Linked DNA regions of Spirulina subsalsa PCC 9445. The main gene of each other region encodes a partner of the protein of the gene in region 2 in a complex. Links are inferred from orthologs where the notes say so. Each region holds a gene or a part of one and is shown on either strand. Other genes may lie near its edges.

Region 1 (16,028 bases), 380 kb from region 2 along the record:
CAGGTTCAATTTTGGGTGTCACCAGTGGTCTATTCTACCTTGCCCCCAATTTAGCGGGAATTATTGGCGGGAGTTTGTGGGCTGTGTTTCTGCTGGTGCCTTTGGTGGGTTTTGCCAAAGTCAATAAACTGATTTATCAGGAAAGATACCGGGATGCGCGGCGCTTGGCGGCTTATTTACGCTGGCTGCACCCGGCCGATGGTTGGTTAGAACAGCCTGTGATCTTAGAAGCATTGGAAATGGGGCAACAGGGGAAAATGGCGCAGGCCCTGAAGAATTTGCACCCCTACGAGAAAGCAGAAACTCCTATCGGGCGCAATGCCACAGCGTTGTTATTCCTAATGAGAGCGCGCTGGCAGGAGTTACTCCAGTGGATTCAACACACCATTCCTGAAAGCCTGCTGATTCAAGATCCCTATCTTGTCACCTACTATTTACGGGCTTTGGGGGAAATGGGGGATCTCAATGATCTACTTTGGACTATAGAGCGCTATGAACGCCATTTGCGCAAACAGGGGCAACCCATTCCCTTACATTTGGCTTGGCTCTTTGCTTTGGCTTTTTGTGGGCAAACGGAGGATGTCGGCTGTCTCTTAGGGAGTTCTCTGTCTACTCTCTCACCAAAAGTGAAGACTTTTTGGCGGTTAACCGCTCAAATGGCCACAAAACCCAATCATCCCGTTCCGAGTCAACTGGGGCAATTGCGGGATGATTGCCCTAATACGGTGTTAAATCATGCGATCGCCTGGCGCAGTCGTCACCCCCTCGCCAATCCCCGAGAAGTCCTCACTGGAGCCTCTTGGGAAATGTTATGGCGCATTAAAACTGAAGTGCGGCAAGAAGTCCGTTATGGTCAACCGTTTCTGATGACTCCTCGTAAAGCCCACGCTACCTATATTTTAATTGCCCTCAATTGTCTAGTTTTTAGTCTCGAAATTCACTTAGGCGGCAGCACTAATCCCCTCACCCTAGACCGGATGGGGGCATTAATCCCGAGTCAAGTCTGGGCGGGGGAGATCTGGCGTTTAGTGACGGCTAACTTCTTGCACTACGGCGTTCTGCACTTACTCACGAATCTGATTGGGTTATATATTCTCGGTCCCTTTGTCGAATTACGTTTAGGGTTTGAACGGTACTGTATCACCTACTTTGGCGCAGGAATTGGGGCAATGGCGGCCTTTAGTGCGATCGCCCTCACCTTTGGAGATCCAGAACAGCGCCTCGTCGGAGCTTCGGCAGCCATTATGGGCATTTTGGGCGCCATTGTAGCGATTCTTCTCCAAGGTTGGCTACGAGAAAAAAGCCACATCGCCGCCAAGCGCCTTTGCTGGTTTTTGGTCATTATTGCCTTACAAACTACTTTTGACCTGTATATCCCCGAGGTGAGTTTTCTCGCCCATGCTTTAGGTTTAGGCTTTGGGTTTACAATTGGTACGCTATTGTTGCCCAATCGTTAGGGGAAGCTATTCCCTAAGTCATTCATTCATCCCCCAAAGTTTTATCCTTCACCCCTCGAACAATACGGGATAACTCCGTTTTCTCATCAACCGTAATCCGACTTGGAGAACCACTAATAATCCGCTCATAATTGCGGAAAGAATCCCGAATATCTGGCCCTTCGGAACTAATCGTGTACTCCCGAATTCCCTTATCATGCCAAGAACCGCGCATTTTAAACACATTAATCGCCCGAGACATTTCACCACGAATTTCTACATACTGCAACATAATAATCGTATCGGTAATAGTAGAAATATGGGATTCAGTAATCGAATTTGACCCCATAAATTGATCCGTAGTATTGGTAAAAAATCCCGTAATTTCTTCCTGTTTTGCGTAGCCCGTCACCCCGATGACAAATTGCCGGAAAGCATTGTTCGTCACCCCACGTGCTAAAGCTGAGAGAGAGTCAATGGCAATCCGAGAAGGTTTAAACTGCTCAATTTCTGATTTAATAATTTGTAAGTGGTCTTCTAAACCCGCCGATTCAGGATAGGAACAGAGCAATTTTAACAATCCTTTTTTTTCCATTTCCTCAAAATTGACCCCCCAAGAACTGGCATTTCGGGAGAGTTGAGCGCGGGATTCTTCATAGGCAAATAAAATCGCCCGTTCCCCTTGGCGACAGCCTTCTTGTAAAAACTTGCTGACGAGGAGCGTTTTCCCGGTACCTGTGGCTCCAGTGGCTAAGATAATGGAATCTTTGAAGAAACCACCGCCACACATTTCATCGAGTTTCTTCACACCCGAAGAAGCGCGGACATTAGAAGAACGTTGAGTCAAACGCATTGCTCCTAGGGGGAAGATATTAATCCCATCATTGGTGATGGTGAAAGGATATTCTCCTTTCATGTGGGTTGTACCTCGTAATTTGAGGATTTCTATGGTTCTGCGTCGTCGTTCACCTTCTAATACATTGCGCAGAATAATCACATTATCCGAAACAAATTCTTCGACCCCAAAACGTGCCACTGGACCGTATTCCTCAATCCGTTCTGTGGTCATGATAGAGGTGACTTTAATTTGCTTTAAACGGGCGACTAAACGGAAGATTTCACGACGCACGACAGAAGCTGCTTCATACTGTTGAAAAACAGCCGTTACTGAGTCAATGGAAACCCGTTTTGCTTTATATTTCCGAATAGCGTATTGAATCCGCTCAATCAAAGCAGAAAGGTCAAAGTTCCCCACAACTTCTTGACCTTCTGGGTCAGGAGAAGCATCGAGGATGAAGAGTTTTCCTTGATCAATTAACTCTTGTAAATTCCAGCCAAAACTGTAGGCATTCGTGATAATATCCGAAGGAGATTCTTCAAACGTTACGAAGACTCCCGCTTCTCCAAGGTGTTTAATCCCGTTGTAGAGGAATTGGATAGCCAGTAAGGTTTTCCCTGTGCCGGACGTTCCACTCACAAGGGTTGTTCTTCCAATTGGCATCCCCCCATGACTAATTTCATCAAACCCTTCGATCATGGTCCGAATTTTACGGACTCCTAAAATGGATGTGCTATTAGAAGGGTGATCACTCGAATTAGGTTGATTCATCACTGAGTTGTTTAAGGTGTTCGGTGAAACAGAAGATGAGAAACGGATTCAAGAATCAGAAGAAAACGTTTTCATCCTAACAGAAAGATGGCAAGCTGTTGATTTAACTTTCGATTGAACTGTTAAGTCATTTGATACAGGTTGAGTAGGGGTGACTCAGTGATGGGTCTTTTCCGTTGGAGGAAACCGTGTCTTTGCCGAGATGGGGCGACCTCCCTTAAGCTTCGGTAATTTCTTCATATAATAAATCTAAACCGATTAGCACTTTTTCTCGATCGGATAAATCACCGATAATTTTCCGCACCGGGGGAGGCAATACTTTTGATAAGGTGGGCGTGGCTAGGATTTTATCCTCTTCGGCAAGTTGTGGATTTTTCAGTACATCAATAACTTTTAGAGCATAAACTCCTTGAAAATCCTGTTCTAAGATGTTTTTTAAGGTTTTCAAGGCTCGCGCTGAATTTGGGGTATTGCCAGCGACGTAGAGCTTGAGAACATAGGTTTTTTTGGACGCACTCATAGGATAACAGTTCAAAAAAAGAAAATAAAGGTTAATTTTTAGTTACTTTGTTCTACCTTGAGGTAGACTTTACTCACTAGACGTGAAGATTTCAAAGGGAATATCTTCTCGGGGGATAGAACGACGATACATTTCACAGAGGTGAGCGATGATGTCAATGAGTGCGAGACGGTAATCTAAGAGGATTTCTTCGCTGCGTCCTTCTAGCTTGAGTTGTTGGGAGAATCGATCCATCAGTTCCATGTGAATTTCCAAAATTTGTGAGACAGATAAATCCGCAAAGAAGGCTCGGTTGACAAACTGATCAATCGTTTGATTGAGGGGATAGTCTGGGATGAAGTAGTTGAGGATAATTTCACGGTATTCTACGCTCAATTCTTCGAGGAGTTCTTGCTTGTCTTTGGGGGGGAGGTTTCGCCAAAATTCTTGGGGGTTTCGTTTGTAGTAGATGCCGAGATAGCCTAGACGTTCTTTCAGTTTTTCAGCGAGTCGTCGCTGTTGGAGGAGGAGGAAGTTTGGGCAGGGTTGCTCATGGTGGGGGTTGGAGAGGGTGGGGGTTTGGGCGAAGGTGGGGGTTTGGGTGAGGGGGGAGAGTTGGACAAAGGGGGGGAGTTGGAGGAATTTAGCGATCGCCTGTTCAATGGCGTTGGTAATCTGTGCGACTTGGGTCGCCAATAACCAAACCTCTCCGGTATGATACAAGTAGGGGGATGCTCCGGGGGTGGAATGCTCAGAAATTCTATCATCTCCGGTGGTGTCCAAGAGGGAGGTATTCTGATTATCAGAGTTTCTGGGTTCAATAATCACCACAGGCAAAAGAGTCCCTTGAGTGAACAAGTGATTTAAGACCGCTAACTCCCCATCAATATTTTGTAAAATCAGGCAGTCGATCTGTTCTTTATGGTGTTCGACAAACTCCAAAAACTGAGCTTGTTGATCAAAGCGATAGCAATTATACCGTTCATGATTCAAAAAATGTTGCAAAGACTGAGCGAGTCCCTCGGTCTTGGCATAGAGACAAATACACAATTTAGGGTTCAAGAGGTTACTGGGATCGGACTCCAAAGGAGCGTTTTCATGGGTCATCAGACATAAACGGGGACATACATCGTAGGCTTGTCGTAAAAGTTAACATCAGATCGATTATACCTGATCCCCTCTCATTCTTAAGTTGTAGCTGATACTCGTAGATGATGTTTAGCATGGGGCTATGATAGCATCGGGGGCAGGCCATCGGCTCAGAGTCAAGCCGCCCTAGAAGGGCGGGACTTGTGTCCCATGAATTTTGCTTAATTGGAAGGCAATATGATGAACAAATGGTCGAAATGGTTGCGGTTGGGGGTTTTTGCTCTGTTAGGGCTTGGGGTGAGTTGGTTGGTGAGTTGTTCCCGTCCGGTGGCTACGTCGGGAACGGAGATTGAGTTCTGGACGATGCAACTCCAGCCCCAATTTACGGCCTATTTTGAGGGGTTGATTGAGGACTTTGAGGCGGAAAATCCGGGGGTTAAGGTGCGCTGGGTGGATGTGCCTTGGGAGGCGATGGAGAGTAAGATTTTAACCTCGGTGGCGGCGAATACGGCTCCGGATGTGGTGAATTTAAATCCTAAGTTTGCGTCCCAGTTGGCTAGTCGTGAGGCTTGGCTGAATTTGGATGAACAGCTTTCTGAGGATGACCAACGGCTTTATTTACCGAAGATTTGGCAGGCTAGCACTCTGAATGGGAAAACCTTTGGTCTGCCTTGGTATTTAACGACGCAGGTAACGATTTATAATCGGGCGCTGTTGGAGGCGGCGGGGATTGAAAATCCCCCCCAAACCTATGAGGAGTTGGCGACAGTGGCGCGTCAGGTGAAGGACCAAACGGGCAAGTTTACGCTGTTTGTGACCCTGATTCCGGAAGATTCGGGGGCGGTTTTGGAGTCTTTGGTCAAAATGGGGGTGACGTTAGTAGATGAGTCGGGGAAGGCGGCGTTTAATAGTCCTGAAGGGGTGGCAGCGTTTGAATATTGGGTCAATCTCTATCGGGAGGGATTATTACCGCCGGAAGTCTTGACAAGAGGACATCGTTATGGTATAGACCTGTATCAAACGGGGGAGGCGGCGTTAGTGGCGACGGGGCCGCAGTTTTTAAATGCGATCGCCACCAATGCGCCAGATATTGCTGAAGTCTCGGGAGTTGCGCCAGAAATTACCGGAGAAACGGGCAAGAAGAATGTGGCGGTGATGAATTTAACGATTCCCCGCACCACACGACACCCGGAAGAAGCGGTTAAGTTTGCCCTGTTTGTCACCAATAGTCAAAACCAGTTAGCTTTTGCCCAAGAGGCGAAGGTGTTGCCCTCTACTCAGGAAGCGGTGGCGGAGTTTATTGAGGTGCTGGAAAGTTCTAGTGAGTTATCACCCCAAGAGGAGGCGGTTTTAGTGGGGGCGAAACAGTTACAAGATGCTGAGGTATTAATCCCAGCGATGGACAATTTGAATGTGTTGCAAAGGGCAATTTATGAGAATTTACAGGCGGCGATGTTGGGGCAAAAAACTATAGAACAGGCGCTAGCAGATGCGGCTCAACAATGGGATCAAGACCAGAGTTGAGGACGTTGGGAGAGGACAAACTATGAGTTGTTCAGTTGTTTGTCCTCTATTCTCATCAGAGATTTTAGCAGGATAGGTTTAAGTGGAGTTTGAGGGCAGTCTCTACTATTTCCATAACTTCTTGGCTCAAAAATCCCACTGCATCCCCACGAATCCTTTGTTTAGAAATAGAACGCACCCTACCACTACTCATGAAATCGCTCCGGGTTGGGGCTGAATCTGTTGTCCGCTAATGTTAGAGTGGAGAATTGCCGAAGTAACTGATGATTGACGAAGAATGCCGTTCTCCTCTCTAATTCGCCACTTAATGCGATCGCCTCTCACCCAAGACCTGATCGCTAAACTCCAAGACAGGCAAAACCTCCAGTTAACTGGGATTCCCCGATTACCGAAAGGGGTAGTCGCTTCTACCCTGGCCCGGAGTTTGGGGCGCAATCTTTTGGTGGTCTGTGCGTCCTTGGAAGAAGCCGGGCGCTGGACGGCACAAATGGAAATGATGGGCTGGGATACGGTGGACTTTTACCCCACCTCAGAGGCCTCCCCCTATGACCCGTTTGACCCAGAATCGGAGATGATCTGGGGTCAGATGCAGGTTCTCTCTCACCTCACGGGAGAATCGCGCCAGAACCTCGCTATTATCACCACAGAACGGGCGTTACAGCCCCATTTACCCCCGCCAGAGGTCTATCGGGACTATGGCCTCACGTTGCAGGTGGGGAACGTATTTGGGGGGAAATTGCTAGATCGGCAACTGGCGAAACTGGGTTATGAACGGGTGGGACTGGTGGAGACGGAGGGACAATGGAGCCGTCGGGGGGATTTGGTGGATATTTTCCCGGTTTCGGCGGAATTGCCTGTACGGTTGGAATGGTTGGGGGATGAAATTGAGACGCTGCGGGAGTTTGACCCGGCCACTCAGCGCTCCTTAGATGCTCTCCCGGAGTTAGTTCTCACCCCGACGAGTTTTTCCGGTGCGATCGCCCAATCTCTCTCCTATCCCGAGGAACTCTTTTCGGATCAGGAATTAGAGCAATTACGCAGGGGGAATTATCCCGAAGGAATGCGGCGCTTTTTAGGGGTGGCCTTTAACCATCCGGCCTCCCTATTGGACTATTTAGCCCCAGAAACCCTGATTGCTGTGGATGAGGTGGAATTATGCCGTTTAAATTGCGATCGCTGGGTAGAACACGCTCAGGAACAATGGCAACTCACCCAAGAGCAATTCCCCCCCGAAACGGCCACACTTCATCACCCCTTCGCCCACTCTCTCCAACAGATTCAAGAAAAATACTATTCGCTGCAATTATCCACCCTAACTGAAGACAACCCCCAAACCCCCTTTCCTAGCATTAATTTATCCAGTCGTCCCCTGCCCACCAGTCCCCACCAGTTCGCCAAACTCGCGGAAATCTTAAGGGGGAAACGAGATATTTATAGCGGAATGAACCTGAAAGAATACGCCACTTGGCTCATTTCTGCCCAACCTTCGCGCTCGGTTTCTCTCTTACAAGAACACGATTGTCCGGCGCAATTTGTCCCCAATATCCGCGACTATCCCGCCATTGAACGGTTAGTTATTCAAAAAACCGCCATTGCTTTAAAATATTCGGGTTTAGCAGAACTGGAGGGCTTTATTCTCCCCACGTTTCGAGTCGTTATTGTCACTGACCGGGAGTTTTTTGGACAACATACCTTAGCCAGTCCCAGCTATATCCGCAAACGTCGCCGCGCTGCCTCTAAAAAAGTTGATCCAAACAAGCTCAGTCCGGGAGATTATGTGGTGCATAAAAGCCACGGGATTGGCAAGTTTTTAAAATTGGAACGGTTGGGAGATCGGGACTATTTAGCCCTGCAATATGCCGATGGTATTTTAAGAGTGCCTGCGGACAGTTTTGATAGTTTGTCCCGCTTCCAACCTGCGGCCAAAACGCGCCCCGATTTGGATAAAATGACGGGCAAGGTGTGGCAAAAGAATAAAGCCAAAATTCGCAAACTGGTTAAAAAGTTGGCGGTGGATTTATTGGCACTCTATGCCAAACGGTCTAAACAAACAGGCTTTGCTTATCCCCCGGATACCCCTTGGCAACAGGAACTAGAGGATTCTTTCCCCTACCAAGCCACCCCCGACCAACTCAAGGCGGTACAAGATGTTAAGCAGGATTTAGAACAAGATCGACCGATGGATCGGTTAGTCTGTGGGGATGTGGGCTTTGGGAAAACAGAAGTCGCGGTGAGGGCGATTTTTAAAGTCGTAACAACGGCTCATAAACAGGTGGCTTTTCTCGCCCCGACGACCATTTTAACCCAACAACATTATCACACCCTCAAAGAACGGTTTGCGCCCTATCCCATCAATGTGGGGCTATTAAATCGCTTTCGGACGGCTTCTGAACGGCGAGAGATTCTCAAACGTTTAGAAACGGGAGAATTAGATATTGTGGTAGGCACTCATCAACTCCTAAGTAAGTCGGTGAAATTTAAAGATTTGGGGCTATTAGTGATTGATGAAGAACAGCGCTTTGGGGTCAATCAAAAGGAGAAAATTAAGGCATTAAAAACCCAGGTTGATGTATTAACCCTCAGCGCGACTCCCATTCCCCGCACCCTCTACATGGCCATGTCGGGCATCCGGGAAATGAGTTTGATTACCACCCCTCCCCCCTCCCGTCGTCCCATTAAAACCCATCTCTCCCCCTACAATCCCGAAGTGATTCGCACGGCCATCCGCAATGAGTTAGATCGAGGGGGACAGGTGTTCTATGTTGTGCCGCGTGTGGAGGGGATTGAGGGGGTGGCCGCCCAACTACAGGAAATGTTACCGGGAATTCGGATTGCGATCGCCCATGGTCAATGTTCCGAGGCTGAATTAGAGTCTACCATGCTCACCTTTAGTAACGGAGAGGCGGATTTATTGGTCTGTACCACCATTATTGAGTCAGGGTTAGATATTCCCCGCGTTAATACCATTATTGTGGAAGATTCCCAACGCTTTGGACTGTCCCAACTCTACCAACTGCGGGGCCGGGTAGGACGGGCAGGAATTCAAGCCCACGCTTGGCTATTGTACCCCCAACAGGGGGGGCTGTCCGAAGCAGCCTTAGAACGGTTGCGCGCCCTACAAGAGTTTACCCAATTAGGCTCCGGCTACCAACTGGCCAGTCGAGATATGGAAATTCGCGGGGTGGGGAATATCCTAGGGGCTGAACAGTCGGGACAAATGACTACCATTGGATTTGACCTTTATATGGAGATGTTACAGGAGGCGATTCGGGAGATTCAAGGTCAGGCCATTCCCACCGTTGAGGAAACTAGCGTCGATTTAAAACTGACGGCCTTTATCCCCAATGATTATATCCCCGACTTAGAGCAGAAAATGGCCGCCTATCGTGCTGTGGCTACTGCCCATTCTAAGCGGGAATTAGACCTGTTAGCGGAAGATTGGCGCGATCGCTACGGAGAAATCCCCTCCCCGGCCTTACAATTGATTAAAATCGTACACCTCAAACAACTCGCCAAATCCCTCGGTTTCTCCCGCATTAAACCCGACGGCAATCAGCACATTGTCCTTGAAACCCCCATGGAAGAACCCGCTTGGCGACTGTTGCAAGAAAACCTCCCCCAACACCTCCGCTCCCGTTTCGTCTTCTCCCCCAAAAAAGTCACCGTGCGCGGTTTAGGCACCCTCAAACCCCAAAAACAATTAGAAAACCTCATCGAGTGGCTAGAGAAAATGCAGGGCGCGCTCCCCGACTCCCTGCCACAATGAAGAAAATGCCCAACCTGCGTTAATATTCACTAGATGACGCTTGCTGAATCAATCTGGTAGTGGGGCATGGGGAACAGGTAATAGGTAATAGGCACTCTTGCAATAGGCAATAGCCAAAAGTTTTTGCTATTCACTGCTCCCCCTCCTCCCCTCTCCCCCCTGTTCCCTGTTTCCTGTTCCCTAACCCCAAGCCCTAGACACCCCTTAAAAACATCTACTATGGAATGGACTGCCGAAGCTGAAGCCAAACTGAAAGAAATCCCTTTTTTTGTCCGTCCTGCCGCCCGGAAAAAGATAGAAAAATTTGCCCAAGAAGCCGGACAAACTCAGATTACTGTTGAGGTTTACGAACAAGCTAAAGCCAAATTTGGCTAATTCTAAATCGTCCCCTCACATCCCACTTGATGACCCTCTATGAATCAATCTAAACTTCAGAGACTCTGGAATTATGTCCGCCCCTATTGGCGCTCTGTCGTGTTCGGGGTAAGTGCCCTGTTAGTGGTGAATTTAATTGGGGTTTATATCCCCCTATTAATTCGCGATAGTATCGACACCTTAAGCGGGTCTTTAACCTTTGCCCAAATCTCTAAATATGTCTTTTTAATCTTTATTTACGCCTCCATTATGTGGGTCATTCGGATGACTTCCCGCATTATCTTATTTGGGGTCGGTCGTCAAGTGGAATATGACTTAAAACAGCGACTTTTTCAACATATTTTAAGATTAGAACCCGCCTATTTCGCCACCAATAGCATCGGGGATTTAATGAACCGCGCCACCAGTGACGTAGATAATATTCGCCGCTTACTGGGGTTTGCGGTGTTGAGTATTGCCAACGCCCTATTTACCTATGCCTTAACCCTGCCCGTCATGTTGGCGATTAATGCACGGTTGAGTTTAGCGGCTTTGGCGGTTTATCCTTTTATGTTGGTTTTGGTGCAGTTATTTAGTGATAAATTGCGGGAAGATCAGCGAGAAGTTCAGGAGAACTTATCCGACTTAAGCCAATTGATTCAAGAGGATATGAGTGGAATTTCCCTCATTAAAATCTACGCCCAAGAAGCCAACGAAACCGTCGGATTTCAACAAAAAAACGCCAAACTATTAAAAGCCAATTTAAGCCTTGCCCGCACCCGAAATTTACTCTTTCCCATTATTGAGGGTCTGGTTTATATTTCCCTGTTAATTCTGCTCTGGTTAGGTTCAGGCGCTATTGCCCAAGGAATCATCACAGTGGGGGATTTTCTCGCCCTGATTCTCTATGTAGAACGCCTTGTATTCCCCACCGCTCTCCTTGGGTTTACGATTACCACTTACCAACGGGGAGAGGTCAGTATTGACCGAGTGGAGTCGGTGTTATTAGCGAAACCTGCCATTACCAATCCTGAAGAAGCGATTACCTTACCCCCGGAATTGGTGCAAGGGAAAATTGAAATTAAAGACTTAACTTTTATCTATCCGGGAACGAAAAAACCCGCCCTGAAAAACATTTCCTGCACCATTGAACCGGGAGAAACTATTGCCCTTGTGGGATCGATTGGTTGCGGCAAATCTACCCTCGCCAATGCTATCCCGCGCTTACTGGATATTGAACCCGGCCACATCTTCCTAGATGGCTATGATGTCACGCAATTGAGGCTGAATGATCTGCGAGAGGCGATCGCCTACGTTCCCCAAGATAGTTTCCTCTTCAGTACCCAAATCCGCAACAATATCCGCTATGGGCAACCCTTAGCAGAACAGCCAGAAGTCGAAGATGCCGCCCAACAAGCCCAGATTCACCCCGAAATCCTCAACTTCCCCAGCCAATACGACACCCTCGTAGGAGAGCGAGGAATCACCCTCTCCGGGGGACAACGACAACGCGCCTCCCTCGCCCGGGCTTTGATGATTGATGCACCTGTATTAATTCTTGATGATGCCCTATCCAGTGTTGATAATAAAACCGCCACCGACATCCTCGATTTTCTCTCCCAAGGCACAGCACGGCAAACGGTGATTTTTATTTCTCACCAACTCTCAGCCGCCGCTACTGCCGATCGGATTTTTGTCATGGATCAGGGGGAAATTGTACAAAGCGGCACCCATCAGGAGTTAGTGGAACAACCGGGCCCCTATCAACACCTCTGGCAACAGCAACAACTGGAAAAAGTTCTAGAGTAGGAGGTGATGGCAAGCCAAACGGCAAGAGCAACTGTCTCCGACTGAGGCTAAAGCTATTTCAGCCAAATCTGGGATCGAAGTTTACCCCCATTAGTGGAGCAAGCCCCCATTTCCAATACAATACACCCCTAAAATACACCCCATGAAATACACCCCCAAACTTCAAGAATGGATGGAGCGCGCTAACCTGACCAGTTTTCGCCAGTTAAGCATCAAAGCTCGGGTTTCCCCCTGGTCCGTCCAACAACTCCGACAGGGTAATGTTGCCAAAATGCGCATAGAAGTCCTCTCTAAACTGGCGGCTGCCTTACACGTCTCCCCCCCTGATCTCTGGGAGGCTTTTTCCGGGCAAGAGAAGGTCAAGGCCGCTCAGGGCGCAACGATTGCCCCCCGACTGTCCAGCGAAGAATGGGAAACCCACAATTTACAAATCTTAGAAGGCTGGCTGCTGCAATGGTACACGGCCGTTGCAGCCGTGGAGAAAAACCCCGATCTCGCCGCCAGTCATTTGGTGCCGTTAGTGAGGCCTGTTGAGGAATTGATCCAAAGTTGGGGAGTGGAGGCGATCGCACCCGTTGGGGCAGAAATTCCCTATGATCCCCAGTGGCACGAGCTTATGGGCGGCTCTGCTTCCCCCGGTGATCCCGTGTGCGTCCGTTATGTGGGCTATCGCCACCGAGGGAAATTACTCCACCGGGCTAGGGTGAGTCCCTGCTAACCATTCCTCCCCAACAGACTGCTATGATGAGGCAAATCATCAGAGATTTTGATCCATGAACACCACTCAAGCCTTAGTCGGAATTATTATGGGCAGTGATTCGGACTTGCCCACCCTTGAAGCCGCGATCGCCATTTGTAAACAATTTGCTGTTCCCCACGAAGTAGCCATTGTTTCCGCCCACCGCACCCCCGAACGCATGATCCACTACGCTAAAACAGCCCACACCCGAGGTCTAAAAGTGATTATCGCCGGAGCAGGAGGAGCCGCCCATTTACCCGGAATGGTCGCCTCCTTAACCCCCCTCCCCGTGATTGGGGTTCCCGTCGCCACTCGTCACCTCCAAGGGGTAGATTCCCTTTACTCCATCGTCCAGATGCCCCGAGGGATTCCCGTGGCAACCGTCGCCATTGGCAATGCTCAAAACGCCGGATTATTAGCCGTGCAGATTTTAGCCACACACCAGCCCGAATTATTAGAAAAAGTTCAACAATATCGTCAAGACCTGAGCCAATCCGTTCTAGATAAACAGAATCATTTAGACTACATGGGCTATCAAAATTACTTAAAAACCTTTGGCTCCAATTAGTCTGAATCTGGACATTGTTTTTTAGGGGTGCGGCTTATGTCCTATTGTTTAGTCTGCCTTCCCGATACCCGACAGGAACGAAGTTTTCCCCTTCAGGTCGGCTCCAACATCATTGGGCGTTCTCCCAACAATCATATCGCGATTAAACATAACAGCTTATCCCGCCGTCATGCTGAAATTATTGTGACCCCCCATCGGGTTATTTTGCGAGACTTAAATAGTCTCAATGGAACCTTTGTCAATGAACGACAAATTCACACAGAACAGATTGTACAACCGGGGGATAAAATTGTCTGTGGCATGGTGATCTTTAAATTAATCCAGAAAGGCTTTTCTCCCTTTGCCACTAGCCCCGACTCCCAAGAACAGGGAATTGATACCCAAGGAATCCCCATTGTTCGCCAACTTTCACCCCGTCAAACTCGTATTGAAATTCAAGACATTTTAGATTCCAGTTCCCCCAGACAAACGGGATCTGCCTTGAAAATTCGGGAACAAAATGAAGCCCAACGTGCCTTAGATAAACTAAAAATTCTCCTAGAAGTCAGTAAAGAATTATCCTCTCCCGAAGACCCAGATAAATTATTAGAAAAAATTCTAGACTTATTATTAAAAATAATGAACGTGGATCGGGCTGCCATTTTAATGGTCAACGAAACCACAGGACAATTAGAACAACAAGCCGTTCGCTCCCGCTCGGGAATTTCCGTCAGCTACCAGTTTTATAGTACCCAAATCACCAACTATGTTCTACGACATGGGGATGCCATCCTCACCGACGAGGCGCGCAAGGATCAACGCTTTGAAGGATCAAACTCCATCTTAATCCAAGCCATTCGTTCCTCTATGTGTGCGCCCTTACAACCCAAGGAGGAGGTTTTAGGGGTATTATACGTCGATAATTTATCTTGTTCTAAAGCCTACACCGACGAGGATTTAGAGTTTTTAACCGCTTTGGCCAGTCAGGCGGCGATCGCCATTGAAAACGCCCGTCTCACCAACAAAATGCAAAGCGAAGCCATTTGGCGCGATAAATTAGAGCGTTTTTTCCCCTCAGCCGTCAGTCGCAAATTACGAGAAGAAGGCCATCTCGATATTATTGATACAGAAGTTACCGCACTTTTTGCCGATATTAGCGACTTTACTAGAATGTCTTCCACCATGCAGCCTCGGGAAGTTATTGAAATGTTAAACGACTATTTCAACGTCATGGTCGAAGAAATTGTTTTCGCCTACGAAGGCACCTTAGAAAAATACATTGGTGATGCCTTATTAGCCATTTGGGGCGCACCCTACCCCCAAGAAAACGACGCACAACGCGCCGTTCAAGCCGCCATTGATATGCAGTGGGCTGTCCGTCGTTTAAATCGAGAATGGGAGAAGCGCAACCGTCAACCTATTGCCATTCATATTGGCTTAAATACAGGGAAAGTCGCCGCCGGAAATATTGGCTCCCGCAAACTCATTCAGTATGCTGCCATTGGCGATACAACGAACGTCACCAGTCGCATTTGTAACGTCGCCAGAGCCGGGGAAATTCTACTCTCTCAAAGTACAATCGATCAACTTCAACCCGGACTCTTTGCCTTAGAAAAATTGCGCCCTGTACGAGTCAAAGGCAAGAGCGAACCATTACAACTCTATCGCTTAGATTGGCGACAAACCCCCGTAGATCAAACCATCGTTCACGATGCTAATTGTTAGCTTGACTATCTTTGTTTAACGATCAATAACGTAATATCATCAAAAACCTTTTGTTCTCCAATATGTTGATAAACATCCTCAATAATCTTTAACTTAATTTCTTCACTCGATTCATGCCAATACCGAGAGACTAAAGTACAGAGTCTCTCAATCCCATAATGCTCTTGCTCCAGATTTTCCGCTTCCGTAATCCCATCCGTATATAACACAATTCCATCCCCCGGTTCTAACTCCACAAAATGATGATTGATAAACTCCTTAATATCATCATGTAAACCGATGGGAAACCCTAAATCAATCGTATCAATTCTTTCAACCTTCCCTCCCTTTCTCACTACAATGGTTTCCTCATGTTGACCACTAATGCTAATTTTACCCTTAGCATAATTCAGAATCGCTAAAGTAATATTTTTATCCGACTGCATCCGTTCAATATTATTATAAATTGCCCGATTTAAAGTATCTAAAAACCGAACCGGATTTTTTTCTTGAATCTCTTGCAAAGTTCTAACGGCGGTTTGAGTCATCACCATCAAGATGCCACTTTCTAATCCATGACCCGTAACATCTCCAATAGCAATCGTAATCACCCCATCTGAACACAAAACATCATAGTAGTCTCCCCCTACTTCATCCGCAGGCTGCATAAATCCGGCAATATCTAACTCCTGAATACTCTCTAATTCTTCAGTTTTAGGCAAAATTAATTGCTGCATTCGCTTAAGTAAATCTAACTCTGCTGACATCCTCAGATTATCTTTTGTGAGTTGCTCTTTCAGCAGGGTTTCTCGTTTTAATCTCTCCAGAGATTTCAAAAGCTTTTTGTTCTTATTTTCTAATTCCTGCATTAATTCATAACGACTTTTCTCCGCGAGAATCCTTCTGGCCTCGTCTAAAATTCCATCATTGGGAATACCTGTCTTGAGGAAAA
Region 2 (15,380 bases):
TCACGGTTTTAACCATTGTCCCCCCCCAAGCGTCCGAGGATGCCATGAGCAGCAAAATGGCAGAAGCGGATGAGGTACTGGCTAAAGCCGTAGACACCCTGAATTTAAATCCTGAGCAAATCAGTACCCTGAAACGTCAAGGGGAACCCAAAGATACAGTTCTGAAAGTGGCCGAGGAAGTAGAAGCTGACTTGATTATTATGGGTTCCCGAGGCTTAAAACGCCTTGTAGCCATTTTGGAAAACTCCGTCAGTCAATATGTTTTTCAACTGGCCAAACGTCCCATGCTATTGGTGCGCGATGATCTCTATGTGCGTAAATTAAAGCGGGTCATGGTCGCCTTAGATAAATCAGAAACCTCTCAAAGTAGTTTAGATTTGGCCACCTTTTTGTTAAATGGTGCCACAGGCGTTGAACTGATTTTGGCACGGGTTAACCCAGATTTAGACCCCAAATTATTACCCCTTTCTAAAGCAGAAATCGAAAACAACCCCATTATTGCCGCCGCCATTGCTAAAGTCAAACGCTTTGGTATTCCCTACAGTGCTGTTGTTTTAGCCGGGAAACCCGGTGAGCAACTTTGCCAATTAGTAGACGAAAAAAATGTAGATTTATTCTTATTGGGATCTCCCGATCGTCGTCCCTCTGTGGCCAAAGCATTACCTGATTTAGATCGATTATTAGGGACTTCTCTTTCAGATTATGTAAGGGTAAATGCCAATTGTCCTGTGTTGTTAACTCGAAAAAATGAAGGTTAACCCCTGAGTTTTCTGTGTACTCCGACTAGGGGTAATTCCTAAATTACCCCTACCGTATGGGTTGAATGCCAAAAAATCAAGACCGAAAAAATAAGCAGCTATCCTCAAAAATCGATAAAAGCCTAAAGATTATCGAGGATTAACTGCTTTCATTGAGAGGCTAATTCGCTTCAACTTCTGATCTACTTCTAACACCTTTACCCGGACGACCTGCCCAACCTTAACAAGAGTTTTAGGATCACTAACAAAATGATCGGCCATTTGGGAAATATGTACCAAACCATCTTGATGCACCCCAATATCTACAAACGCGCCAAAATTGACTACATTGGTGATCACCCCTTCTAATTCCATCCCGGTTTCAAGATCACTAATTTCCTGAATTCCCTCTTTAAAGGTGGCGTATTGAAACTGATCTCGGGGATCTCGTCCCGGTTTTTCTAGTTCCTTGAGGATATCTTGCAAGGTCGGGAGTCCAATCTCTGGGGTAACATAGCGTTGGAGATCCAGACGGTGCAGTTGGGAAGTCCCTTGACTGATATTCTCTAGGGGTAACTGGAGATCCTTCGCTATCTGCTGCACAATACCATAACTTTCTGGATGAACGGCTGTATTATCGAGGGGGTTTTCTCCATTGCGAATGCGCAAAAACCCCGCGCATAACTCAAAGGCCTTGGGGCCGAGTTTAGACACCTTCAGGAGTTGCTGACGGTTCTGGAATGCGCCGTTTTGATTGCGGTAGGTGATGATATTTTGGGCAATGGTGGGAGTTAAACCGGAAACAAAGGTCAGGAGTTGTTTAGAAGCCGTGTTAAGATCGACCCCCACATAGTTGACACAGCTTTCGATGGTTTCCTCTAGCTTTTGTTTGAGCAGTTTCTGGTCTACATCGTGTTGATATTGTCCCACGCCAATGGATTTGGGGTCGATTTTCACTAACTCAGCCAGTGGATCCTGTAAACGACGACCAATGCTAATGGCACCCCGCACCGTAATATCGAGATCGGGGAATTCCTCAATGGCCACAGGACTGGCGGAATAGACCGAAGCGCCAGACTCATTGACCATAACTTTAATGGGTTTTTGGGGCAATGTTGCCAAGACTTCCCCCACAAAAGCATCGGTTTCTCGGGAAGCGGTGCCGTTACCAATGGCAATTAATTCAATTTGATACTGGGTAATCAATCGTTGTAGGGTTTTAGCGGCCGTTTGACGCTTCTGCTCCCCCGTATGAGGAAATATCGCCTGATACTCCACAAACTGCCCAGTTTGGTCTAAAACAGCCACTTTACAGCCTGTGCGAAAACCGGGATCAATGCCGAGGGTGGGTTTCATCCCGGCCGGAGGAGCCAGCAGGAGATGGCGTAAATTGGCCTCAAAGGTTTTGATAGATTCTCGGTCGGCAAAACTCTTGTACTGTCCCCGGACTTCTGTGAGGAGAGAAGTCCGCATGAGACGTTTAAAGGCATCTTTTAACATCCCCTGATAGAATTGCCGGAGTTCTGGGTGTCGGGTGTGGATTTCCTGTTCTTCGAGGTAGTCCTGAACAAAGGCCTCATCATAGTCGATGTCAAGACTTAAAATGCCTTCGGTTTCTCCCCGGAGTAGGGCAAGAATGTTATGAGGGGCGGTTTTGTTTAAGGGACTGCGATAGTCCCGATACATTTCAAATTTGGTGGTTCCGGGGGGATAGTCTTTTTTGATTTTGGCGACAAATACCCCCTTTTGGCTGAGATAGTCGCGCAAATAGGCGCGATAGTCTGATTGTTCCGCGACTCCCTCGGCTAAGATATCGGCGGCGCCTTGTAAGGCATCTTCGGGCTGTTCGATGCCTTGTTCTGGATTGAGATAGTCTTGGGCGGCGGATAATAATTGAACGGGGGGAGATGGGGGGGTATTTTGGCTTTGTAGCCATTGAGCGAGGGGGGCGAGGCCTTTTTCTCGGGCGAGGGTGGCGCGGGTGCGGCGTTTGGGTTTATAGGGTAAGTAGAGGTCTTCGAGTTCGTTTTTTTGGCTACAGGTGAGGATTTTGGCCTGAAGTTCTGGGGTGAGTTGGTCTTGAGAGGCGATCGCGTCTAAAATCGTCTGTTTCCGCTTCTCCAATTCCGTCAAGTAATGGAAGCGCTCCCCCAACTCCCGCAATTGGATTTCATCGAGGCCCCCCGTGCGTTCCTTACGATAACGAGCAATAAAGGGAATCGTTGCCCCCTCTTGCAGTAAATCTAACGCCGATTTGACTTGAGACACCCCCAACGATAATTCCTCGGCGATTCTTGTTTCTAGACGCGGCGTGAACGTCTCGGTCGGATTAAAACTCATTCTCCCTCCTACTCTTTCCTCAAACCCATTGTCTACCCTGATGAACAGTCCTCTTGTCCCATTCACAGTTTTTTCACAAATTGCTTGTACAGTACAACCAACACTATAACTGTTGACCAATCGTCCTCAAGCTCGTCCTGTATCTTGTCCTGTCCTATACCCCACTTCTTTAACTATGCCTGTCATGAGCATTTACTCCGCTCAAGAAGTGACTTCCTCTGGTTTGTCTTGTCAAATCAACCCCTCCGGTCATTTTTCTTGCCATCCCTCCCACATAACACAAGTTCTGCTAATCACAACTGACCCGGATCAACTTCTAATCCACCAAATGGCCTTAGAAATGACCACCTCTTGGACAGTTTTAACGGCAAATGCTTCCTCCGAGGCCGTAGAACTCGCCCAAAGTGCTAAACCGGATGTCATTCTCTGGGATTTTGAACGGATACCCTCCTCCATTGATCTCCTGACATCGTTGCAACAAAATGCGGAGACAAGATCAATCCCTATTATCATCCTACTCGAACGAGTCCGCTTATTCGATCAACATTATTTTGCCTCCCTTGGAGTGGCCGGGATTATTGGCAAACCCTTGGATGTGGCTAACTTAAATCAGTGTATTGAAAATTTGCTTTGAGGTTAACTGATACTATCTCTCTTCTGTCACTCTGGAAGATTTTAACGAATCTTCGCCATCACAGCCAAGGCGAGAATCAGAGTTTGAACCGGATCTGATCGAGGAGGGATAGTGGGAGTTCTCGGCTTGAGGTTCAGCCATCCTTCCCTACAATTGCTATAGTGGTTTAGTTGAGATACTCTCCCAGGAATCCTAACGGGTATGCTGAGAGATTCTTGTTGCGGGTTCAGCGACATCACGTACTATGTAGGGCTTGCTGAATAACTGGGCTAGGGAACAGGGAACGGGAAGGAACAGGGGGAATCGGAAAAAGGCAAGCCTTTTTGATGATTTATCCCTAAAACCTTGCAGTTTCTCGCTCTTAAAACGGCTAAAAGTCCTCGTAACACTGCTTAGAGAGATATTCAGCAGACCCTATGTAGGGCTTGCTGAATAAGTCCGAGAGTTGGGTAATCGGGAGTTGATTAGTATTCCCCATTCCCGCTCTCCTGCTCCCCTGCTGAGTCTAGCGTCTGGTGTTATTCAGTAGGCCCTATGTAAAAGCAGAAAAGCCTCATAGTGATATGGGGAGGCCTGCGCTGTACCGCTTGCGGTTAGCGTCGGGAAGAAGTCACGCAAACTGTTGAATGGGGCATTGGTGTAATGGGCAACCGGAAAATATTGATTATTGACGACGAAGAAGATATTAGAGAAGTGGCGAAACTTAGTCTAGAAATTGGTCAAGGCTGGGAAGTAGTCGCGGCCTCGTCAGGATCTGAGGCTTTAGCGTTGTGTCAAAAAGAACAACCGGATGCCATTCTTTTGGATGTGATGATGCCAGAAATGGATGGTCCAACAACGTGGCATAAATTACAGGAAGATCCCCTAACGGCTCAAATTCCGGTGATTTTCCTCACGGCTAAGGTACAAGCGGCCGAACAGCGTTATTATGCCCAGTTGGGAGTGAATGCCGTTTTAACGAAACCGTTTGATCCCGTAACGTTGGGGGATTTTATTGCTAAAGTTTTGAATTGGTAAGTTGAGGTTTGGTTCTGGCGAGTCTTTGAAGGAAGAATCCCCATCTATCGCAAAATCTGCTTGAGATAAACCCCCGTATGAGAATGGGAGTGTTCCGCAACGGTTTCCGGGGTGCCAACGGCCACAATTTCACCGCCGCGATCGCCTCCTTCTGGCCCTAAGTCTATAATCCAATCGGCACACCGGATCACGTCTAAATTATGTTCAATCACTAACACCGAATTCCCCTTATCCACAAGGCGCTGTAACACATTGAGTAAATGGTGGACATCATAAAAGGATAGCCCAGTGGTGGGTTCATCAATCAGGTATAAGGTTTTCCCCGTCGCCCGTCGGGACAATTCCGAGGCCAGTTTGACCCGTTGCGCTTCTCCCCCGGAAAGAGTGGGGGCGGGTTGACCCAGTTTAATATAACCTAACCCCACATCCACTAAGGTCTGGAGACGGGGGGCGGCTTTGGGGATGCTCTCAAACACCCCTAACGCCTCTTCTACGGTCATGTTCAGCACATCGGCAATGGAAAAGCCCTTATATTTCACTTGCAGGGTTTCCCGGTTATAACGCGCCCCTTTGCATACTTCACACTGCACATAGACATCAGGCAAAAAGTTCATTTCAATCACGTTCACCCCTTGGCCGGAACAGGCTTCACAGCGTCCTCCTTTGACGTTGAAAGAAAAACGACCTTGTTTATACCCCCGCGCTTTGGCCTCGATGGTTTCGGCGAAAATCGCCCGAATCACATCAAAAACCCCGGTATAGGTGGCTGGATTGGAACGGGGGGTGCGTCCGATGGGGGATTGATCTATCACAATCACTTTATCAATGGCGTTTAGACCTTTGATCTCGCCTAAGTCTGGGGGAAAGGGGGTTTTTTTGGTTAGATGGTGTTGTAGAGCAGGATAGAGGAGTTCATTAATCAGGGTGGACTTGCCAGAACCGGAAACCCCTGTGACACAGACTAATTTTCCCAGGGGAATTTCTACGGTAATGTGTTTGAGGTTATTCCGGGAACAGTCTTGGAGGATTAGGGAGCGCCCGTTTCCCTTCCGTCGTTCTGGGGGAGTGGCGATCGCCCTTCGACCGGACAAATAGGCTCCCGTTAGCGAGGCTTCGGTATTTAACAGGGTTTCTAAATCCCCCTGACAGACAATTTCTCCCCCGTGAACTCCCGCTTGCGGGCCAATATCTACCAAATAATCGGCCGCCCGGATGGTGTCCTCGTCATGTTCTACCACAATTAAGGTATTGCCCAAATCCCGCAATTTTTGCAGGGTCAGGAGTAAGCGCCCGTTATCCCGTTGGTGGAGCCCAATACTGGGTTCATCTAATACATACAACACCCCGGTTAAACCCGCCCCAATTTGGGTCGCCAGACGAATCCGTTGGGCTTCTCCCCCGGATAAGGTCATGGCCGCCCGGTCTAGGGTCAGGTAATCTAAGCCCACATCTAAGAGGAATTGGAGACGGGCTTTAATTTCCTTGAGGGCGAGTTCCCCGATTAGGGCCTGTCGGGGGGTCAAATCCATCTGATTCACCCGTTCTAGGGCATCCCGCACCGACACACTGGTTAACTCGTCGATGTGATATTTTCCTAAACGGACGGCTAAGGATTCGGGTTTTAGGCGCTTGCCGTGACAGACTTCGCAGGTTTGAAAGACAATGTACTGCTCTAGTTTTTGTTTGTAGGTTTCCGAGTTGGTTTCTTCATAGTTGCGCTCCAACATGGCGAGAATGCCGGGAAACTTGCGATAATAGCCTTTTCCTTGGTAGGTGTCGGCTTGGATTAAGATGGGGTCTTCACAGCCATAGAACAGGATCTGCTCTTGTTCAGGGGTGAGTTTTTCCCAAGGGGTTTGGATGGTAAAGTCGAAGGTTTCCCCCAAACTGAAGAGTATGGAGAGATAGTAGGCATTATCTTTATCGGACCAAGGGGCGATCGCACTATATAAGGGCTGACTGGGGTCAGGAATGACTAAATCCGGCGAGAAGGTGCGTAAACTGCCGATACCGTGACAATGGGGACAAGCACCATAGGGGGAGTTAAAGGAGAACAAACGGGGAGACAGTTCATCCATCACGGCCCCATGTTCAGGACAGGCAAAGTTTTCACTAAAAATCAACTCTTTGGGGGGGATTTCCTCGCTTTCGTCGGGTTGAATGGCAATAATGGCCGTGCCTTCGGAGCGTTTTAAACAGGTGCTGAGGGAGTCTACTAAACGTTCCTCAATGCCCGGTTTTGTGATTAACCGATCAATCACAATTTCGATATCGTGGCTGTGGTTTTTGTTCAGGTCAATGGCATCACTCAATTCTCGCACTTCCCCGTTAATCCGCACCCGCACAAACCCTTCCGAACTTAACCCCGAGAGTAGTTTTTTGTGGGTGCCTTTTTTCCCTCGTACCACAGGGGCGAGAATTTGAAACTTGGTGCGTTCCGGGAGTTCCATAATGCGATCGCACATTTCATCAATACTCTGGGGGGCAATATTCCGATCGCAGTGGGGACAGTGAGGTTCTCCCGCCCGCCCAAATAATAAGCGCAAATAGTCATAAATTTCCGTCACCGTCCCCACCGTTGAGCGAGGATTATGGGAGGTTGATTTTTGGTCAATGGAGATGGCCGGACTTAACCCCTCAATGGCATCCACATCCGGTTTATCCAACTGTCCCAAAAACTGCCGCGCATAGGCACTGAGGGATTCCACATAACGCCGTTGTCCCTCCGCGAAAATGGTATCAAACGCCAAGGACGATTTCCCCGATCCGGACACCCCTGTAAACACAATCAAGCGATCGCGGGGTAAATCCAGATCCACATTCTTCAGATTATGTTGTCTGGCCCCCCGGATACAGATTAAATTGCGTTCTCGTAGATTAGAGGATTTCCCCTTGCTATCAGGTAAGTTATCGGACAGGTTCATCGTGTGGGACATGAGGAAAAATGTAACAATCCGTTTACAATTGTATCTTGATGAGGGATTTTCTTCCCAGCAATGATGAAGGAGGGCTTACTGGTGGGGGGAGCAGGGGGGAGGGGGAGTTGATAATGATTGCCTATTCCCGATTCCCTGTGTTGATGCCGCCAATTTGAACGATGAATGACTCAGAAAAGAGCATCCAAGAGCAAAAGTTACAGCCCCAAGGCTACAGAGAAACCGTCGGGGGATTAGACTTAGCCATGATAGTTATTCGGGCTGGAGAATTTATGATGGGATCTCCTGAAGACGAACCCGAGCGACACAGCAGCGAAGGCCCCCAACATCGGGTCATCCTACCCGAATTTTTCATCAGTCAAACCCTCATTACCCAACAACAATGGCGCATTGTCGCCCAACTGCCCCCAGTAGTGCATTCCCTTGATGTGGCCCCCTCTCAATTCAAAGGTCAAAACCACCCCGTAGAACAAGTGAGTTGGGAAGACTGTCTAGAATTCTGTCTGCGCTTAAATCAAGCCACGGGTCAATTCTACCGTCTTCCCAGTGAGGCGGAATGGGAATATGCCTGTCGTGCCGGAACCACCACACCCTACTCCTTTGGGTTGACTCTCTCCCCCCAAGTCGCTAACTGTCGCCACTATGACCGGGAAAATCTGGGGAAAACGGGGCGCAAAACAAGCCCCGTCGGTCACTTCAACGCGCCCAATGCTTGGGGCCTTGATGATATGCACGGCAATGTATGGGAGTGGTGTTTAGATGATTGGCATGACCATTATCAAGGTGCGCCCAAGGATGGAAGAGCATGGCTCAATCATCACTCTAAAGCTCAATATCACAGCACTGGATTAAGACAATTATTAGAACAAAACCGATCCCCTAAAAAGCTTCTACGCGGCGGTTCTTGGCTTAATCTACCGGAGTTCTGTCGTTCAGCTTGTCGTGATAGTTGTCCCCCTCACCTTAAGTACGACTACATCGGTTTCCGTGTCGTCGCCTCCAACAGAATGTGATGTTTGGAGAATTTTCAGCCTTCAGGCAGGAGAGTATGTCAAAATTAGGACAAATTGGAGGGAATCAAAATGTTATGCCTGCCCCAGAGCGTCCTTATCAAAGTCGTCTGTTTAATTTTATTAATCAACAACGGATTGTTTGGCGCGATCGCCTTGATCAAACAGCGCGCTCAGTCAAACTAGCCGCCGTTTGGGGCTTACAGGTCTTAGTTTATCCCTTCTATTTACTCACCCAACTAGGGCGCGGTGTGGGCTTTGCCTTCGCCCAAAAAGTAGCCAATGCTCCCAGTTTGCCCCCCCTCGGCAGCAATCCCCCCCCCGACACTAATCAACCTCTAGGCAATCTGTTATTCATCGCCCAGTCCTGTTTATTAGCAGACCCAGAACAGGGGGAAATGCCCGCCCTTCAGGGGTTGGCTTGTACCTTGGAGGAACAAGCCCTTGTTTTAGTCACACCAGAAAATCAAATCCTAGATATCCTCACCCCCCCACAACAGCAACAGCTTCAACAGCATATTCTCTGGGAAATGGCCGATTATGCCTATCAACAGTATCTGCAACGGGTGGAACGTCAACGGTTTTTAATTCCCCACACCCTAACCGATAATCCCCAAGTATTCCCCCTCCTGCGACGCTTTTGGCAGTTCATGCGCTGGATGCAAAAAAGCCCTGTCGCGGTGACAACCAATGTTTTTGGGGAGGCACATCTCGTTCCCATTGAAGTGGTTTCCGAGCAGATGATGTCATCCCTACAGCCGATTCGCCCCAATCCCCTCCCCTTACCCTTACCCACCCTGCCATTAGGAGACATCCTAGAACCTCTCCAACCGGATCATCCGGGATTGCTCAGTCGTTTGGATGCCAAAATTGCCCTCTGGGAGGTCAAACAGGATCAATGGAGTGATAAAGTCGCCCAAGCTTGGGAACAAATCCATCGCCGAGAAACCATCGAAACCGGGGAGTTAGAACCTTGGGAGATTATCGTTTTAATTCAGGGTGCGATCGCCTACTTTTTCGGCCCCAAACCCTTAAAACCTAACACCGATCTCCCCCCCACTCGTTCCGTTGTAGCCACCCCTTGGTTAACCTGGGAAGACCTATATCAAGGCCCAATAGAACCCGAAACCTTTGTTCCTCAGCGTCCCCAGTTGGAAGATCCCCTAGAATTAGGAGAAATGTCAGCCCCCGCCCCCCGCCAGTTCCCCCGCCCCCCCTGGTTCCCCTCCCGTCTCAAAAAGCCCCTCCCCCCAAAATCCTCCTCCTCCGTACATCTGGCAAGATCAGGCCATTCCGGCAACTCACCAGAGTATCAACCCGATTGGATTGAAACAGAAGTCACTCCCATTGGCTATGTTCAACACCCCTTAGAGCGCCTCCTTCATTTTTTCGATGCCATCATGTTGGCCATTGAGGAATTATTGCTGGACTTCTGGCAATTTTTAAACCGCAAATTATTTTAAAACTGCCACCGTTGAAGCTCTCCCCACCTGCGAGGGCGTGAGGTGGTGCCGTTGACTGCTAACTTTAGGTCTAACGGGTCAAGGTTGCCTCTTGCCTATTCCCTATTCCCGATTAATAGTCCAGACCATAATCTGGGAAGATTCGCTTCCCGTGCCGATATATCGTTCATCTCGACTGAGTGCAAAATCATTAATCGGTGCATTATGTCCACTTAAAACCCGCTTGACTTCCCCTGTTGATAAATCCCACAAGCGAATTGTTTGATCGGCGCTACTACTAATTAAAGTTTGACCATCTTGGGTGATGGCTAAACGATTGACATAATTGGCATGACCATCTAGGGTATATTGTTCCTCTCCTGTGGCAAAATTCCACACTTTAATGCTTTTGTCTGCGCTAGCTGTAGCCACTAATTTACCATCAGGACTAATCACTACATCATTGACAAAACTGGTATGTCCACTTAAAGTTTTTTGCAATTCCCCTGTGGTAATGTTCCAAATTTTCACGGTTCGATCGGCGCTGGCACTGGCGACAAATTGCCCATCAGGACTGAGGGTTAAGCGATTAACAAAACTGGCGTGTCCGACGAGATTATGTAATAATTCCCCCGTGGCAATGTCCCAAATTTTCAAGGTTCGGTCTGCACTAGCACTGATTAATTGAGTCCCGTCAGAACTGATCAACATATCATTAATAAAACTGGTATGTCCGGTCAGAGTGTGCAGGTTTTCCCCGGTTTCTACGCCCCAAATCCGTAAGGTTCGGTCGGTGCCAATACTGACTAAAATTTGCTGGTCTTGGGACAGAATTACATGGTTGACAAAACTGGCATGACCTGTTAGGTTATGACGAACTTCTCCGGTATTTAAATCCCAAATTCTAATCGTGCGGTCAGAACTAGCACTGATGACAAATTGACCATCATCACTGAGGACTACATCGCGGACGGCGCTGGTGTGTCCGGTGAGGGTTTTTAAGAGTTCTCCTCTGTTGAGATCCCACACTTTCAGGGTTTGATCTTCGCTGGCACTGACGAGAATTTGATTGTTGTGACTAATGGCGATCGCATTGACTAAACTCTGATGACCTTGGAAGCTTTTAGCTGTGGCCACTTCCTGCACAACTTCGGGGGGGGAACTCTCCAAGGTTAGGTAATGATAACCCTCCCAAATTCCATACCCCCCTAGTAGTGTTAAACCAATTAATCCTAGCCCCCACCAAATCTTAGGAATTTTCCGAGGAGGTTTGTATTCCGGGAGGGTGGGACTGTCGGGAGAAAATTGGATCTTAGTTGCAGGTAAACGGAGCGTTGTGGCCGTTGTCGCGGGATCTGCAAGATGTTTTTTAATCTCGCGTAAAGTATCTAAAATTTCTTGGGTATCTTTAGGACGATCAATGGCGCGATGTGCCATTAAATGGTCAATAAAATTAGCGAACTGGGGGGAAATATCCGAGGCTTTTTCTCGCCAACAAAACTCATCGGTAAAGGGGTTGTAAATATCAGTGTCGGTCAGTTTTCGTCCGGTGAGTAGGTAAACAAATGTCCGCCCGAGGGCATAAAAATCTGATTGGGGTACTGCGTGGCCTTTTTCCTGTTCTGGGGGGGTATATCCGGCGGAACTAATGCGGGTAATATTGCCGGAACTGCCAATCTGGGCTAAGTAAGTGTAGGTCATCTCCCGCGCTGTGCCGAAGTCAATTAAGACTAACTGTCCGGTGGAGCGCAGCATAATATTTTGTAGTTTGATGTCCCGGTGAAAGTAGTTTTTTTGGTGGACGAGGTGGAGGATTTGGGCAATTTGTTCTAACCAAGCGATCGCCTGTTGTTCACTAATGAGCAAATGACCCTGCTGTAACATCCAATCATAAAGGGTCGGTCCGTCGATCTTCTCCATAACAAAACAGTGGATCGGTTCTGACGAATTTTTGGGGAAAAACTGAAAATAACCCGGTGGATCAATTTGGGGAATCCCCGGATGATCCAGTTGACCTAAAACCGCCGCTTCTTGTTTAAACAATTCAACGGCCTTTTTGCTCTCGTTGTGGCGTGTTTGTAGCGTTTTTAATATCTTACGGGTTGTACCATCTTCCACCTCATAAATAACCGCAAACCCGCTATTGGTACTCAGAAGACTGATCACACGATAACGTCCCAACAAGACCAGGGATGAGCCACAATGAGGACAAACCACTTGATCCGTCAGGGTGGAGTCTTGAGGATGAGGACAGGACGGGTTGATACAATAACTCATGGAGAGTCGCAAAACAGGGTTAAACAAAATCTAACACTTGTTGTGCGACCAACAACCGGAGATCCCAAATTTCACGGAGATTCTCCCTTGTCGGGTTGTAACACTCCATTAAGAAAGATGTCCGCAATGCCTTCCGCCATTTCCTTCATAGCTTTAGGGGAGGCTTGAGGCTCCCCAATCGTTGCTTTAGAAAATCCGGCAATGGTGAACATTCCTAAGAAGACTTGAGCCACTACCCGGGGATTCATACGGCGGTAAATTCCCCGCTCCATGGCGGTTTCAAAAAAGGCCTCGGCGACATCCGTCATTTTTTCGATTACTTCCGTTTGAATGCGATCGCGCAAATCCGGATGAAACTGAGCCTCAAAAAAACACACCCGCATCAAATCGCTATTCTCATTCATCCGCAACATCCGCCGTCGCATCACTTGCGCCACAGCCTTATAACTCCCCATTTCGCTCAATTCCGTCAGCAAATCCGTGAGAATATCCACCCACCCCTGAGTAGCCACCTCCACTAAAATCGCTTTCTTATTGGTGAAATGGCGGAATAAGGTTCCCTCGGCTACATGAGCCGCCGCCGCTAAATCCCTCGTCGTTGTGCCATCATAGCCCTGTTGGGCAAACAAATGAAGAGCCGCCTGTAAAATACGAGTGCGCGTACTTTCTTCCGTAGGCTGCTCTAAAACAGGTCGCTGGTGAAATACTCGCATGGGTCTGACTTGAATTAGGCTTACTTTACACCGTAACCTTATTTGACCCGAAATATGAGCAATTGCTGCAAAAGCTTCATAAAATTTCTCGATCTCCCCCTAGTCTGTTCCGCCTTCCCCCCTCTCTTAGATCTCCCCTGTCACGAACGATGGCCTACTTGATCCCCTTCCCCCTAATTCTGCTTCAAAGTCTCACGTTATTGATTAGCATTGCCATTGAAGCGATGATCTATCAAAATAAATTAAATCTTAATCATAAACGGAGTGTTGAGTTTTCTGTTTCCGTTAATTTGTTATCCGCCATTTTCCTCTGGATTTCTTTTTCCATCTTTCTTTCTGTTGCCCCTGACCCGGTAAAAATGCAGTTAATGAGTTATGTACTCTTTAGTAATTTCTATCAATTAAGCTCTTTTCAAGCTAATTTGAGCTTTTTTGTTATGTTTTTATTCTTCTTTGTTCTGGTCTGCGTTATTGAATTTAAAGGACTCGATATTTTACAAGCATTACTGTTAAGTTCTCAAGACAGTTCGGAGGAAGAACAACTGTTAGTGAATCGAATTAACAAAGCTCTTTTGAAAACGGATGTTAGTAAGGCTTCAGTCATTGTCTTAGCTAATATTTGTAGTAATAGCGTTATTTTATTGGTTGTGTTGTTCAAAATTTTGCCGACCTATGATTAAAAATTTATGATTAAAACTTTATGATTAAAACTTTACAAAATTTATGGCAAAACATTTTACCAATTCAAGCCTATTCTTGGCAATGTTTTCTTTGGATTAGTTTTTTTTCTCTCGTGATGTCGGCTTTGCTGAGTCCCACTCTTCGCTTTATTTTACTACTATTTGCCGCTATTTTTTTTACAATTAGTATAACATGGCTTTGCATTAAAAACCATGTTCCCTTAACTCCTTGGATTGCCAGTGCATTAATCTGTTTTCACCTATTTTTGTTGATAAAAATTCCCCTAGAGACTCTCCTGTTGTTGTGGTTGCCCTTAGCGGGGACTATTGCCGCTTATCCCTGTTTTTTTGATAAATTCTGTCATTTCCATTCCCCGACTATTATAGAACGGCAAAGATTAGTGATTTTGCTCGGAATTCAACTGCTCGGCAGTTGTCTTTTTCAAGTCAATGTTTTGATGCAAAATTGGTTAGAACAATATCCCAGTCTGTTAGTGGATGATTTTAGCCGCAGTGTCTTTGTGGTGAAATGGCAACTCACCCCAAGGATTGACCCTCAAGGGTTGTTATTGTTGGACACAATGGGGGAGTTGTTAGGGAGAACGTTGGAGGAGAGAAACTGGACGGATGCTGGGGAGTGGTTGCGGGGGGCTGTACATCCCACCCAAAGCAAGGAAGAGCGGGATTCTTTGGGGGCATTACGGCAGGAGGCGATCGCAGAATTAGAAAACCGCCTCAAACCCTTAGCCGAATACCCACTCTGGAAAATTACCATTCAAGTGTCGGAGCAGCCCAATCTTTATCTTGTCACTTTACAAGCCCATTGGACTGGACCGCGCTCTAATCGCAGTCAGGAACAAGATCCCTATTTAGGTGCAATGAATTGTCGGGTAGAACCTTCCATCCAAGGAGTGATTACCCGTTGTCAAAGAGCGCGCCGGGCTGGCTACACTCTCGATAACTAGAACTGGAGGGAGGAGAGAAGAGAAAAGAGGAGTTAGCGACCTGTAACAGACAGTGCGCTAGTTTGGGAGATTATCCCCGATCATGAAAGGGTAAGTAGGGACGACTATGCTCCCCGACGTAAACCTGAGTGGGTCGGAAAATGCGGTTTTCCGAGATTTGTTCGCGCCAGTGAGCTAACCATCCGGCGACCCGAGCAATGGCGAAAATGGGCGTATAGAGATCCGTCGGAATTCCTAATTTGCGGTACACCAAACCGGAATAGAAATCTACGTTGGCATAGATGCCTTTATGGCCTAATTTCTCTTCTACGACTTTTTCTAGCTCTAAAGCAATATCATAGAAGCGGTCGTGACCCATTTGTTCAAACAAACGTTCTGCTAACCCTTGAAGAATGGTTGCCCGGGGATCCTTGACCTTATAAACTCGGTGGCCAAAGCCCATAATTTTTTTCTTGTTGGCAATACAATCTTCAATGTAAGGCCGCACATTTTCCACGGAGCCAATGGCTTCTAACATATCGATGACTTCTTCATTGGCACCGCCATGAAGGGGACCCGCTAGAGTACCCACGGCGGATGCAATCACCCCGTAAGGGTCAGTCAGGGTGGAAGATGTCACCATAGCGGAG

What was found.
Region 1: the proteins of uvrA (region 2) and mfd are in contact, whole or in part, in a crystal structure (PDB 4DFC), measured with the Escherichia coli proteins. The link is inferred for Spirulina subsalsa PCC 9445 from one-to-one orthologs.

What each region holds. Positions count from the first base shown.
Region 1 is NZ_JH980292.1:5,054,988-5,071,015, forward strand. The notes cover bases 6,085-10,123. They hold mfd (transcription-repair coupling factor), read left to right. Parts: upstream 6,085-6,434; coding sequence 6,435-9,923; downstream 9,924-10,123. Other genes in these bases: SPI9445_RS0123065 (ABC transporter substrate-binding protein), read left to right, coding at 6,085-6,157. Also shown: SPI9445_RS0123045 (rhomboid family intramembrane serine protease), read left to right, coding at 1-1,457; circadian clock protein KaiC, read right to left, coding at 1,480-3,045; circadian clock protein KaiB, read right to left, coding at 3,263-3,565; SPI9445_RS0123060 (circadian clock protein KaiA), read right to left, coding at 3,635-4,651; more of SPI9445_RS0123065, read left to right, coding at 4,874-6,084; SPI9445_RS0123075 (PCP reductase family protein), read left to right, coding at 10,143-10,298; SPI9445_RS0123080 (ABC transporter ATP-binding protein), read left to right, coding at 10,338-12,086; SPI9445_RS0123085 (helix-turn-helix domain-containing protein), read left to right, coding at 12,229-12,804; purE (5-(carboxyamino)imidazole ribonucleotide mutase), read left to right, coding at 12,860-13,393; SPI9445_RS0123095 (adenylate/guanylate cyclase domain-containing protein), read left to right, coding at 13,430-15,097; SPI9445_RS0123100 (PP2C family protein-serine/threonine phosphatase), read right to left, coding at 15,103-16,028. UniProt on the Escherichia coli protein: Couples transcription and DNA repair by recognizing RNA polymerase (RNAP) stalled at DNA lesions. Mediates ATP-dependent release of RNAP and its truncated transcript from the DNA, and recruitment of nucleotide excision repair machinery to the damaged site.
Region 2 is NZ_JH980292.1:4,668,714-4,684,093, reverse strand. What follows is about bases 4,573-7,963. They hold uvrA (excinuclease ABC subunit UvrA), read right to left. Parts: upstream 7,653-7,963; coding sequence 4,773-7,652; downstream 4,573-4,772. Other genes in these bases: SPI9445_RS0121305 (formylglycine-generating enzyme family protein), read left to right, coding at 7,826-7,963; SPI9445_RS0121320 (response regulator), read left to right, coding at 4,573-4,728. Outside these bases: SPI9445_RS0121335 (universal stress protein), read left to right, coding at 1-758; SPI9445_RS0121330 (Tex family protein), read right to left, coding at 888-3,077; SPI9445_RS29450 (response regulator), read left to right, coding at 3,190-3,711; more of SPI9445_RS0121320, read left to right, coding at 4,354-4,572; more of SPI9445_RS0121305, read left to right, coding at 7,964-8,677; SPI9445_RS0121300 (hypothetical protein), read left to right, coding at 8,752-10,137; SPI9445_RS0121295 (protein kinase domain-containing protein), read right to left, coding at 10,240-12,420; SPI9445_RS0121290 (TetR/AcrR family transcriptional regulator), read right to left, coding at 12,465-13,106; filament integrity protein FraC, read left to right, coding at 13,256-13,786; SPI9445_RS0121280 (DUF5357 family protein), read left to right, coding at 13,807-14,751; SPI9445_RS0121275 (citrate synthase), read right to left, coding at 14,822-15,380. UniProt on the Escherichia coli protein: The UvrABC repair system catalyzes the recognition and processing of DNA lesions. UvrA is an ATPase and a DNA-binding protein. A damage recognition complex composed of 2 UvrA and 2 UvrB subunits scans DNA for abnormalities.